DNA from 2 places in the Abyssicoccus albus genome. Region 2 is predicted to be linked to the other one. Evidence: predicted binding sites of a transcription regulator. Region 2 holds the regulator's gene; the other holds the start of a gene.
The links. Region 2 encodes Rex, which represses fermentation and respiration genes when NADH is low (regulators of the CRP and FNR family bind a similar motif). Its sites were predicted from a motif close to TTGTGAAATATTTCACAA; they were not measured.
Positions count from the first base shown of each region.

Region 1: a site for Rex is predicted at 3,692-3,709, ahead of EDD62_RS05640 (L-lactate dehydrogenase). Genes of this name have one in related genera too.

Region 1 is NZ_RKRK01000003.1:100,645-106,297, forward strand. It holds gene hemQ (hydrogen peroxide-dependent heme synthase) at 1-327, shown strand, start outside; gene EDD62_RS05630 (SLC13 family permease) at 636-2,231, shown strand; gene EDD62_RS05635 (YkvI family membrane protein) at 2,269-3,342, opposite strand; gene EDD62_RS05640 (L-lactate dehydrogenase) at 3,724-4,671, shown strand; gene EDD62_RS05645 (L-lactate permease) at 4,683-5,653, shown strand, end outside.
Region 2 is NZ_RKRK01000004.1:117,498-123,150, reverse strand. It holds gene EDD62_RS07690 (MBL fold metallo-hydrolase) at 1-758, shown strand, start outside; gene EDD62_RS07685 (ABC-F family ATP-binding cassette domain-containing protein) at 1,106-3,022, opposite strand; gene EDD62_RS07680 (redox-sensing transcriptional repressor Rex) at 3,179-3,808, shown strand; gene tatA (twin-arginine translocase TatA/TatE family subunit) at 3,890-4,096, shown strand; gene tatC (twin-arginine translocase subunit TatC) at 4,157-4,924, shown strand; gene EDD62_RS07665 (VOC family protein) at 5,099-5,653, opposite strand, start outside.

The DNA of each region.
Region 1 (5,653 bases), on a different contig from region 2:
GTATGCTTCTATCCAATGGATAAACGACGTGAAGGTAATGACAACTGGTATATGTTAGATATGGCTGAACGCCGTGAATTAATGAAATCACATGGCATGATCGGCAGAAGTTATGCTGGAATCGTGAAGCAATTCATTACAGGTTCTGTTGGATTCGATGATTACGAATGGGGCGTCACTTTATTTAGCGATGACATTTTACAATTCAAAAAATTAGTCTATGAAATGAGATTTGATGAAGTCAGCGCACGTTACGGTGAATTCGGAAGTTTCTTCGTCGGAACATTACTTGATGATGAGAAGTTTAAATCATTAATGCATGTTTAATTTGTTATTTTGTGGGTATTTAATAATTAATTCTAGCAAAAAGTGAGGTTTAACAGATGAAGAGAATATTAATTAGATTAATTCCAGTCGTTTTACCAATGATTATTAACTATTTCAAAGGTCAAAAAAAAGCTAAATAAAAATAGATTATGAGAGGACATCTGATGATGTCCTCTTTTGTTATGGGTGTATTTATTGTCTGTATTCAGAGTATTCCCGATTTACTCTGATTACCTTACAAAAAACCTTTAAACATTCATTCTGAATTGTTATAATTATTTGCAAACGATTACAAAAGGAGTTTTAATATGTCATCCCATCAAATCAAAAAAGCTCACGATATGTTATGGACAGATCATTATAGAACGAAAGGATTACTCAAGTTTTTCTCCAAACAACCTGAATCTAACTTAAATGATGGCCCTAGCTACAATACATTCCAATTGATAGGATTAGTATTAGGGCCTCTTCTTTTCCTACTCACATTATTATTTTTCCGACCTGCAAACCTTGAGATGCCAGCAATTTTTGTCTTAGCTTCAACCCTATGGATTGCAACATGGTGGATTACAGAAGCAATTCCAATTCCAGTGACTTCATTGCTTCCTCTTGTACTATTTCCGATGGGGAATGTAATGGATAGTGGCACAGTATCTAGCTCATACGGAAATGATATTATTTTCTTATTCATGGGTGGTTTTATTATCGCCATTGCAATGGAACGTTGGAATTTACATACACGTATCGCATTAAATATTATCAATTTTATCGGTACAACAACATCTCGTATAATCCTTGGCTTCATGCTTGCAACAGGGATTATGAGTATGTTCGTATCGAACACTGCTGCAGTAATGATTATGGTTCCGATCGGGCTTGCTTTAATTCTAGAAGCTGAAACCTTATCCGATGGTAAAAACTCGTCCAACATTAAAAAGTTCGAGAAAACTTTACTCTTTGCAATCGGATACGCTGGGACCATTGGTGGACTTGGTACACTCATTGGAACGCCACCTTTAATTTTACTTGCAGGACAAGCGAAAGAATTATTTGATATTGAAATATCATTCGCACAATATATGCTAGTTGGTGTGCCAGCAAGTATTACCTTACTTATCATTACTTGGTTGTATTTACATTTCTTTAGATTCAAATCAACCATGACTCAGTTACCAGGTGGTTCTCGAGTCATTAAAACTGAGCTTCAAAAGTTAGGTAAAATTACGAGAGAAGAAACGATTGTATTATGTATATTCTTACTTGCTGCATTTTTGTGGATTGTTCGAGGATTCTTTTTTCAAAATTTCGAAGCGTTACAACTTGTTAAAGATGGAACAATCGCCATGTTTATCAGTATTTTATTCTTCATCATTCCAACTAGAAAAAAGCCAGGTAGAATATTAGACTGGTCTGTTGTAAAAGATATTCCATGGGGCGTGCTACTGTTATTCGGTGGTGGTTTGGCACTTGCGAGTGGAATTAGTGAATCAGGCCTTGATGTATGGCTAAGTGAACAATTGAAGAACTTAAACGGTATGAACATTGTCCTTATTATTATCGTGATTACATTGTTCGTATTATTCTTAACTGAAATCACATCAAACACAGCAACGGCGACGATGATATTGCCATTACTTGGCGCATTAAGTGTGGCGATTGATGTTCATCCATTAGCCGTAATGTTACCTGCTGCAATGGCGGCCAATTGCGCATTCATGTTACCCGTTGGGACTCCACCGAACGCTATTATATTTGGAACAAATAAATTAACGATTCAAGACATGGCGAAAACTGGATTCTTACTGAATTTAATCGCCTGCGTTCTGATTATATTAATCGTATTATTCTGGTTCCCAATTGTTTTTGGACTAGAGCTAACACCATTCCCAGAGTCATTGAAATAAAGAAAACGTGTCTATTATAAATAATAGACACGTTTTTTTAAGCCTTTTTACGCTTCTTTAAGTACGTATGATATAACATGAAATAGAAAATATGTGAAAGTCCAAAGAATAATCCGACAATACCGATATATTTATAAACAATTCCGATGAGATCAACAAATCCGATAAAGCTTAAGCCGTATCCAACTAATAGACTAATTGCTCCAATTAACTTGTATTTCATCGTTCCAAATTCTCCGAATCGAACGGTATAAGCGAAACTTAATCCAAGTGCCGTGTTATAAATCGCAAGTAACATTATGACACTAATAATCAATCCAAATGTTGGGTGAATATCTTTCGCTAACTGTAACATTGGTAAGTCCACTGAGTTCGCCATTTCAAGCTCTGCCAATATTGACGTATTAATAATGGCAAGTAGTACCATTAACGATATTGCACCGAGAATAACACCGATAATAGATTGCAATTTCCCTTCTTTACCTTCGTAGGATCCAATCGTTGCCATAAAGGCGAAAGCTGTTGCAATTGTAAATCCTGCGTAGTTTATACCATCCCATATTGCTGATCCTGATGAAGCATTTTCAGGTTGAGCCGTTTGGTCAACTGTTGAAAAGTCGATATCTCCACCGAAAATTTGGAATAATGCAATACCAACGACCATCATCGTTAATAATGGAGTAATGAACCCAAGTGCTGTCAAAATCTTATTAAATGGCAGTTGTAATGAAATGAATACAACGATAACTATTAATAATGTTCCAAGCCACGTCGGTACACCGAAACTTTCTCTTAACGTCGACCCTCCACCAGCAACAACGACAATGACGATACAGTAATAAATTAGACTTAATAATAAATCAAAAAAAGCACCAAATTTAAAACCGTAAATCACTTTCATTGATTTCTCATGATCTTCACTTTGATAACGCGTACCAAACTCAGCAATTGCCAATGCTGACAATATAAATACAATACTTGATACAAAAATTCCTATGTAACTATCCATTCCATGGTTAGAGAAGAATTTCAACGCCTCTTGACCTGTTGAAAAACTTGCTCCTACGATAACACCAATTAATGCAAACATCACCTTGATGGTTGTTCTCATATACGTTACTTCACTCCTGATTATATGTTTTTCTAAATCGTCACAATTTTAAGTTTATCATGATATACAATGTATTCCAAATAATGTTCAAATAATTACAAACACGTTGTAATAGCAATATCATTAACGGGAATCGATGATGATGAAGATCTGTATTTATACCAGATAGATACTACACCTTATATGTATTATTTTAAAATACACATACGTTTGTTCAAAAATTTTTATTCTACATCACGTAGACGCTTACATTGCTTATATAATTACTTTTTTATAAATACACATTTATTCTCTAAATGATTCGTGACTTGTATTTCTATATATACATGATATTATATAACTATAATAATTGTGAAATTTATCACATAGGAGGAATTATTCATGCATAAAAACAATCAAAAAGTTGTGTTAATCGGTACAGGTGATGTTGGAGCAAGTTACGCATTCAGTTTATTAAACCAAGGTATCTCAGATGAGTTAGTACTCATCGACTTAAATGAAAAGAAAACAATCGGTGAAGTAAAAGACTTAAATCATGGTAAAACATATGCCCCTTCTCCATTAAAAGTTAAAGCCGGTTCATATGAAGATTGTAAAGATGCTGGACTTGTTGTCATTTGTGCAGGTGCCGCGCAGAAACCAGGTGAAACTAGATTAGATTTAGTTGACAAGAACTTAAAAATCTTTAAATCTATCGTAGATCAAGTCATGGATAGCGGATTCGATGGTATATTCTTGATTGCAACAAATCCAGTCGATATACTAACATATGCAGTACATAAATTCTCTGGATTACCGAAAGAACGTGTCATCGGTTCAGGAACAATTCTTGATACTGCTAGATTTAGATATCTTTTAGGTGAACAATTTGAAGTTAGCCCAACAAGTGTTCACGCGATGGTTATTGGTGAACATGGCGATTCAGAACTTCCTGTTTGGTCTACAGCAGATATTGGTGGCCGCCCTTTATCAATGTTGCTTGATGAATTACCAAACAAAGATGAATTTATGGAAAAAACGTATGTAAATGTTCGTGATGCTGCGTATGAAATTATCGAAGCGAAAGGTTCAACATACTACGGTGTTGCAATGGGACTTGCAAGAATTACAAAAGCCATTATGTCTGATCAAAACGCTGTCCTTACAGTAAGTGCTCTATTAGAAGGTGAATATGGCCATGACGACCTTTACATCGGAGTGCCTGCCATTATTAACAAAGATGGTATTAGAGAAATCATTGAATTGCCACTAAATGACGTTGAAACTCAGCAATTTAGTAAATCAGTAGAAACAATCAAAAATATTCAAAATCCATTTTTTGAAGCTTAGGAGTGTAAATTATGTTAGTAGATTCATTCGATCCATTAGGTAATTTGTATTTATCCAGTGTTGTCGCAGCGATTCCAATTATTTTGTTCTTAACGTTACTAACAGTGATGAAAGTAAAGGGAATCAATGCATCTTGGATTACTTTAGTTGTGACAACACTTATAGCAATGCTAGTTTTTAATTTAAATTTAGAACAAACATCAGGGAGTATATTGCAAGGTGTAATCATTGGCTTATTCCCTATCGGCTATATTATTACAATGGCCATTTGGCTATACAAAGTAACCCTTGAGAGTGGAAAGTTCGACATTATTCAAGACAGTATTATCCAAATCACAGCTGACCAACGTGTACAATTTTTATTAATCGGTTTTTGTTTAAATGCGTTTCTAGAAGGGGCTGCTGGATTTGGAGTACCTATCGCGATTTGTGCGGTATTACTTGTACAATTAGGTTTCAAACCGTTAGAAGCTGCGATGCTATGTTTGATCGCCAACGGCTCTAGTGGTGCTTTCGGTGCGATTGGTATACCGGTTGCAATTGTCGATACATTTAATTTAGAAGGTATTTCTGCATTAGAAGTTTCACAAATGTCTGCATTAACATTACCTATCATTAATTTTGTTATTCCAGCTTTATTAATCTTTATTATCGATGGATTCAAAGGAATTAAAGAAACTTTACCAGCAATTTTAACAGCATCAATAATATTCACAATCTCACAAGTTGTTATTACAGTATTTATGGGGCCTGAACTTGCTGACATATTCCCAAGTTTATTCGCAATGATTGGTATTGCTATTCTTAGTCGATTCTGGCAGCCGAAAAATACGTTTAGACTGTCTGACGAAGAGATTGAAACGAAAGCTCATCCAATCGGTACGATTGCAAAAGCTTGGTCACCATTTATCTTATTAACAGTGCTTATTTTAATCTGGTCAGTACCACAAATTGCTGATCTTTTAGCAAAATCAACGGTCAC
Region 2 (5,653 bases):
TACGAATTGATACACCTGACACATCAATTATGTATTCGGGTGATATTAAATTTGAAGCGCGCGATAAAGATACATTACAGTGGGTGAAAGAGAGTTATAATGTTGATTATTTGATCATCGAGACGACATCATATAGTTTTGATGAAGAGAACAAGGCTGAACGAATCGATGTAGATTTTGATGAAATCCTTATGACACATCAAAATTTTATACTCAACTTATATCATCGTAATATCGATAATATTATTCAATGGATTGATAAAGCTCGACAGTTAAATTATGAATTGATCGTCGATGAGAAAATTGCGTATTTAATTGAGCAATACTATAAATATGATTTATCACATGTTTCATATTATGATTCGGTTAAACCAGCTCAAACGGTCAACATACAATCTATTCGTAAAATTACTTTCGATGAGGCATTAGGTAAACAGAACGTTATTATTCAACATGATTACCGTAATATGCTTTTATTGAATAAAAAATCATTGTCTCATTATAAATATTTACACAATAATGGCATGCCACTTGGAGACTTTGATCCTAGTTTTAAAGTGTTAAAAGAATGGTTATTGAAACTAGATATTGAGTTTATTAGCTTTCATCAAAGAGGACATGCATCCATTGAGGAATTAAATAGAGTGGTTGAACTGATTCAACCAGGAGTGTTAATCCCTCAACACGGATTTCATCCTGAACGGTTGCAATACAAACATCGTATATTGCCGATCCCATATGAAGAATATGTGTTATAAACTTAAAAGAATAAAGGTTGGAATAAATCGTTGATTTATTCCAACCGAAAAAAGAGAAATTCGAAATCAAGTTTCGAATTTCTCTTTTTGTATACAAATATAATGTATACAGATATCTTATTTGAAAAGGATTCTTTATTGTTTATGACATATTTCATGTAATCAGAGTAAATCAGAAAAACTCTGAATACGAGGAGGAAATGAGCGGAAAATAGGCTGATAATCAGAGTAAAACGTAAATACTCTGAATACGGGAAAGAACTGAGTCGAAAATAGGTTGGTAATCAGAGTAAATCAGAAATACTCTGATTACGGGAAGTGAATGGCCCGGTTAATGATAGTTTATTTTATTTATCAATCATCTCTTCAAGTTCTATCTCAATAGACTCCCATTGACCTAACTTGTCTTGAATAATATTTTGAATTTTTTCTTTATCATATTGAAGTTCGGTAAGCCTCTCAATATTAGATACATTGTGCTCATCTGTCATTTGATGATTAATCGTATCGATTTCTGCTTCGTATTGCTCGATTTCTAAAAGTAGTTTGTCTCGTTCTTTTTCAAGTTTTCGACGTTTGTTCTTAAGTTCTTTCTCCTGTTGATAGGATGAATTTGCAGGTGATGTAGTTTCATTAGTTGAGGAATCAACTTGTACAGAATCTATCGCAGATTGTTCAGCTTTTTTTTCTAAGTAATAAGAATAGTTACCTAAATACCACTCATATTGATTGTCGTATAAAGATAGTATTTTATTTGCGATTGCGTCGATGAAATAACGATCATGAGAAACAAATATAATTGTTCCAGGATAGTTTGATAGAGCAGATTCTAGCACTTCTTTACTATCCATATCTAAATGGTTCGTTGGCTCATCAAATATTAGAACATTATGATCTTGAAGCATGAGTTTAGCAAGTTGTAATCGTGCTTTCTCACCACCAGATAAATCTTTCACAATTTTCAATACGTCATCTTGTGTGAAAAGGAATCGTCCAAGCACTGTTCGAATATATGATTCATTATAGTCTGGATAAGTACTCCATAACTCTTCTAATATCGTGTTATTTGTGAAAATCTCAGCTTGTGCTTGATCATAGTACCCAACCTTTACGTTCGACCCATATATGACTTCACCGTCGATTGGAGGAATTTCTTTAGCAATTGTTTTGATTAGAGTTGATTTACCTACACCATTCGGCCCTATAATTCCGATTCGATCATCTTTGTATATCGATAGATTTATATTTTCTTTCAATGGTTTATCATACCCGACTGTCAATCCTTTTAATGTGAAGACATCTTTCCCACTTTGCTTATGAATATCGAAGCTTAAATTCATTTCAGTTGCTTCTATCATCGGATTATCTAAACGATCCATCTTTTCTAATTGTTTTCGCCTAGATTTGGCCATATTTGAAGTAGATGCTCTAGCAATATTTTTCTGAACAAAAGTTTCTAGCTTTTTGATTTCTTTTTGTTGTGTAATGTAGGCTTCTTTAGCATCTTCAAGACGCAATTGCTTCTCTTTTAAATACGTACTATAATTACCGTGATATTTATCAAGACGATTAAATGTCATATGATATGTTTTATTTACAATTTTATCTAAGAAATAACGATCATGACTTATAATTAATAAAGCCCCTTCATATCTGATGAGATATTGCTCTAACCAATCAACGGTATCCATATCAAGGTGGTTTGTAGGCTCGTCTAACATAAGAATATCAGGTGAAGTCAATAATAGTTTAGCTAAGGATAATCTTGTTTTTTGTCCACCACTGAAACTCGCTATTTTTTGATCAAGGTCAGATTTATTAAACCCGAGGCCGGTGATGATTGATTCGATTTTATGGTCTATTGAATATCCATCTAGTGATTCAAATTTTGATTGCACCGATTCGAATTGTTTCAAGTTTTCCTCTGTTGGATCAACGGATATCGTATACGTTAATTCATCTAATTGATCTTTAATTTCTAGAGTATCTTTAAAAACAGACTTCATAGATTGGCGGACTGTCTCATTTTCTGTATAATCAAAGGTCTGACTCAAATAGCCTATTTTACACTGTTTTTTTATGCTCAAATCTCCAGAATCATAAGACTCAATTTGCGCTAATATCTTCATTAATGTTGATTTGCCTGCACCATTTTTACCAATTAATGCAATTCGATCATTATGTTGTATTTCTATCGATATATCTTTGAATATCGGATCTGTTGCATAAGATTTAGTTAATTGATTACCGTGTAGTAATATCATCATTTCACTTCCATTCTTTATAATCATACAACAATAATGACGTGTTGAAAATGTCAAACTTAATTCATAAATTTTGATATATTACATATCAGACATATGTATATGTATGATATAATAAATTACACTGTGAATACAATCACATAGGAGGAGATAAAGATGGATCATAGAAGTATTCCTCAAGCAACGATTGAACGGCTACCAATATACTATCGTCTGGTTACTCATCTTAAAGAGTCAGGTCAAAATAGAGTTTCATCTAAAGTGATTAGTGAACAATTAGGAATTGATGCGGCCACAATTAGAAAGGATTTGTCATATTTCGGTACATTTGGTAAAAAAGGATATGGCTATGAAGTTGACAAGTTATTATATTTCTTTGAAAAGATGTTAACCCCGAGCGGTAAGCGAAAAGTGATATTAATTGGTGTTGGTAATTTAGGGAAGGCTCTTCTTCAATATAAATTTAAGCAGCTAGATGAATCAATGGAAATTATTGCAGCCTTTGATACAAATAATAGTATATTAAGAGAAAAACTGTCGGTTCCCCTATATGACGCTTCAGATATGACGTTATTTATAAAGGAACATCACGTCGATATCGCTATTTTAACAGTCCCTAAAGAGGATGCGCAAAATGTTGTAGACAACGTGACAAACGCTGGAATTAAAGGTATACTTAATTTTACACCGACTAGAATTACAACACGGGAAGGAATATACGTGCAAAATATAGACTTGAGTGTTGAATTGCAGTCATTGATATATCGAATGAATCATGAATTGTAATTATAAATATCAATATAAATATTATTTAAATAACTCGTGAGAGAATATTTTTAAACTAATTTTTTAAGGGAGTGTTATAACATGCTAACTTTAGGCATTGTAAGTCAAACAGGTCTGATAATTATTGCTGTGCTTGCTTTAATATTATTTGGGCCTAAAAAATTACCTGAATTTGGTAAAGCGATGGGAAGTACGTTGAAAGAGTTCAAAGATGCTACTAAAGGACTTGCAGATGATGACGATGAGGATAAAGATAATGCTAAAACTAAATCAAGTGAAGACAAATAATTTATAATTTTAATAATGTGACCTACTGGGTCGCATTTTTTGTGTGAAAGGAGTGAGGAGATGAAGCAATACGATATTGATGAACAAAGAGAATTGTCTGAACATATTCAAGAACTTAGGAATCGTGTAATATTAGTACTGGTTGTGTTTGTGATTGCATTGATGGTAAGTTTATTTTTTGCGAAACCAATTATTGAATACTTACAACATATTGAAATTGCAGAGCATTTTAATTTACATGCGTTTAAAGTGATTGATCCTCTACGTATTTATTTATCTGTATCGATTGTAATTGCATTCATTATCGTCTCACCACTGATCATGTATCAAACATGGGCATTTGTATCACCTGGACTCCACGAAAAAGAGCAAAAGGCAACACTGAGTTATATACCATTTGCGATACTATTATTGATTCTTGGTATTTTATTTGGTTTTTATGTTGTTGTTCCATTGGTCATTAGATTTACGACGTTATTAAGTGCTGATATGGGCATCGAGACAACAATTGGGATTAATGAATATTTTTCATTTCTTTTCCAAATGACCATTCCATTTGGACTTATTTTTCAATTTCCAATTGTATTATTGTTTTTGACAAGGCTTGGTATTGTGACGCCGATGATGCTTAGAAAATATCGTAAGTATGCATATTTCATTTTATTTGTCGTCGCATCATTTATTGCACCACCTGATATTATGACACATGTATTAGTCACGTTACCACTCATTGTGTTGTATGAGATTAGTATTTTGATTGCAAGAATTGGATATAAGAAAAGGTTAAAAGCAGAAGAACAAGCACTTCTAGATGAGCTTGATAAATAGATATAATAAGTTAGATGATTATGGAATAATCATTTATAATCATAATGACACTCGTTTTATTAATCAACATATTAAAAAACAACCGACTCCACTTCGTATAAGGATGATGGGTCGGTTGTTCTATATTATATTAATCTGTTTATTAGATTTTAATATTAATAGTATCGAAATTAATTATTTTTTGTAGAGTACTTTACACTTTAATTGAGGTATAAGTTGTATTAAAGTAGATTGATCTTCTTGAATCAATTGATAATGACTGACCTCCATAAACTGCTTGAATGACTGGAAGTCCTCTTTGTCGATGAATCGTATTTCAAAATATTTTAGACCACTATATTCCGTACTGATATCTAACATTTGATAATTATCTTGAGTTGACTGTAAATGTAATCCAACATGGTGATGATATTGTCCAGTATGAAGCCATATCAATTTACTTGATGAATCTCTAGTATCGAAGCCAAGGCCATCAACGAAAAAGTTAATATATCGTTCTTCATAAGGGATGTTTAGGTGGATAAATCCTATTTCAGTATTGTCATCTATTTTTGACAAAGGTACATGACTTAAAGAAGTCAGCATTTGATAATCAAATGGTTTACCGTTTATTTCAGTCGATTTTGGTGTATCAAAATCTGAATAGAAAATTAATCTATTCCCTTCAGGATCGATGACGTTAAACCCTATGAAATCTCCGTAATCTAGTGCATCTTCTATTGGATAACG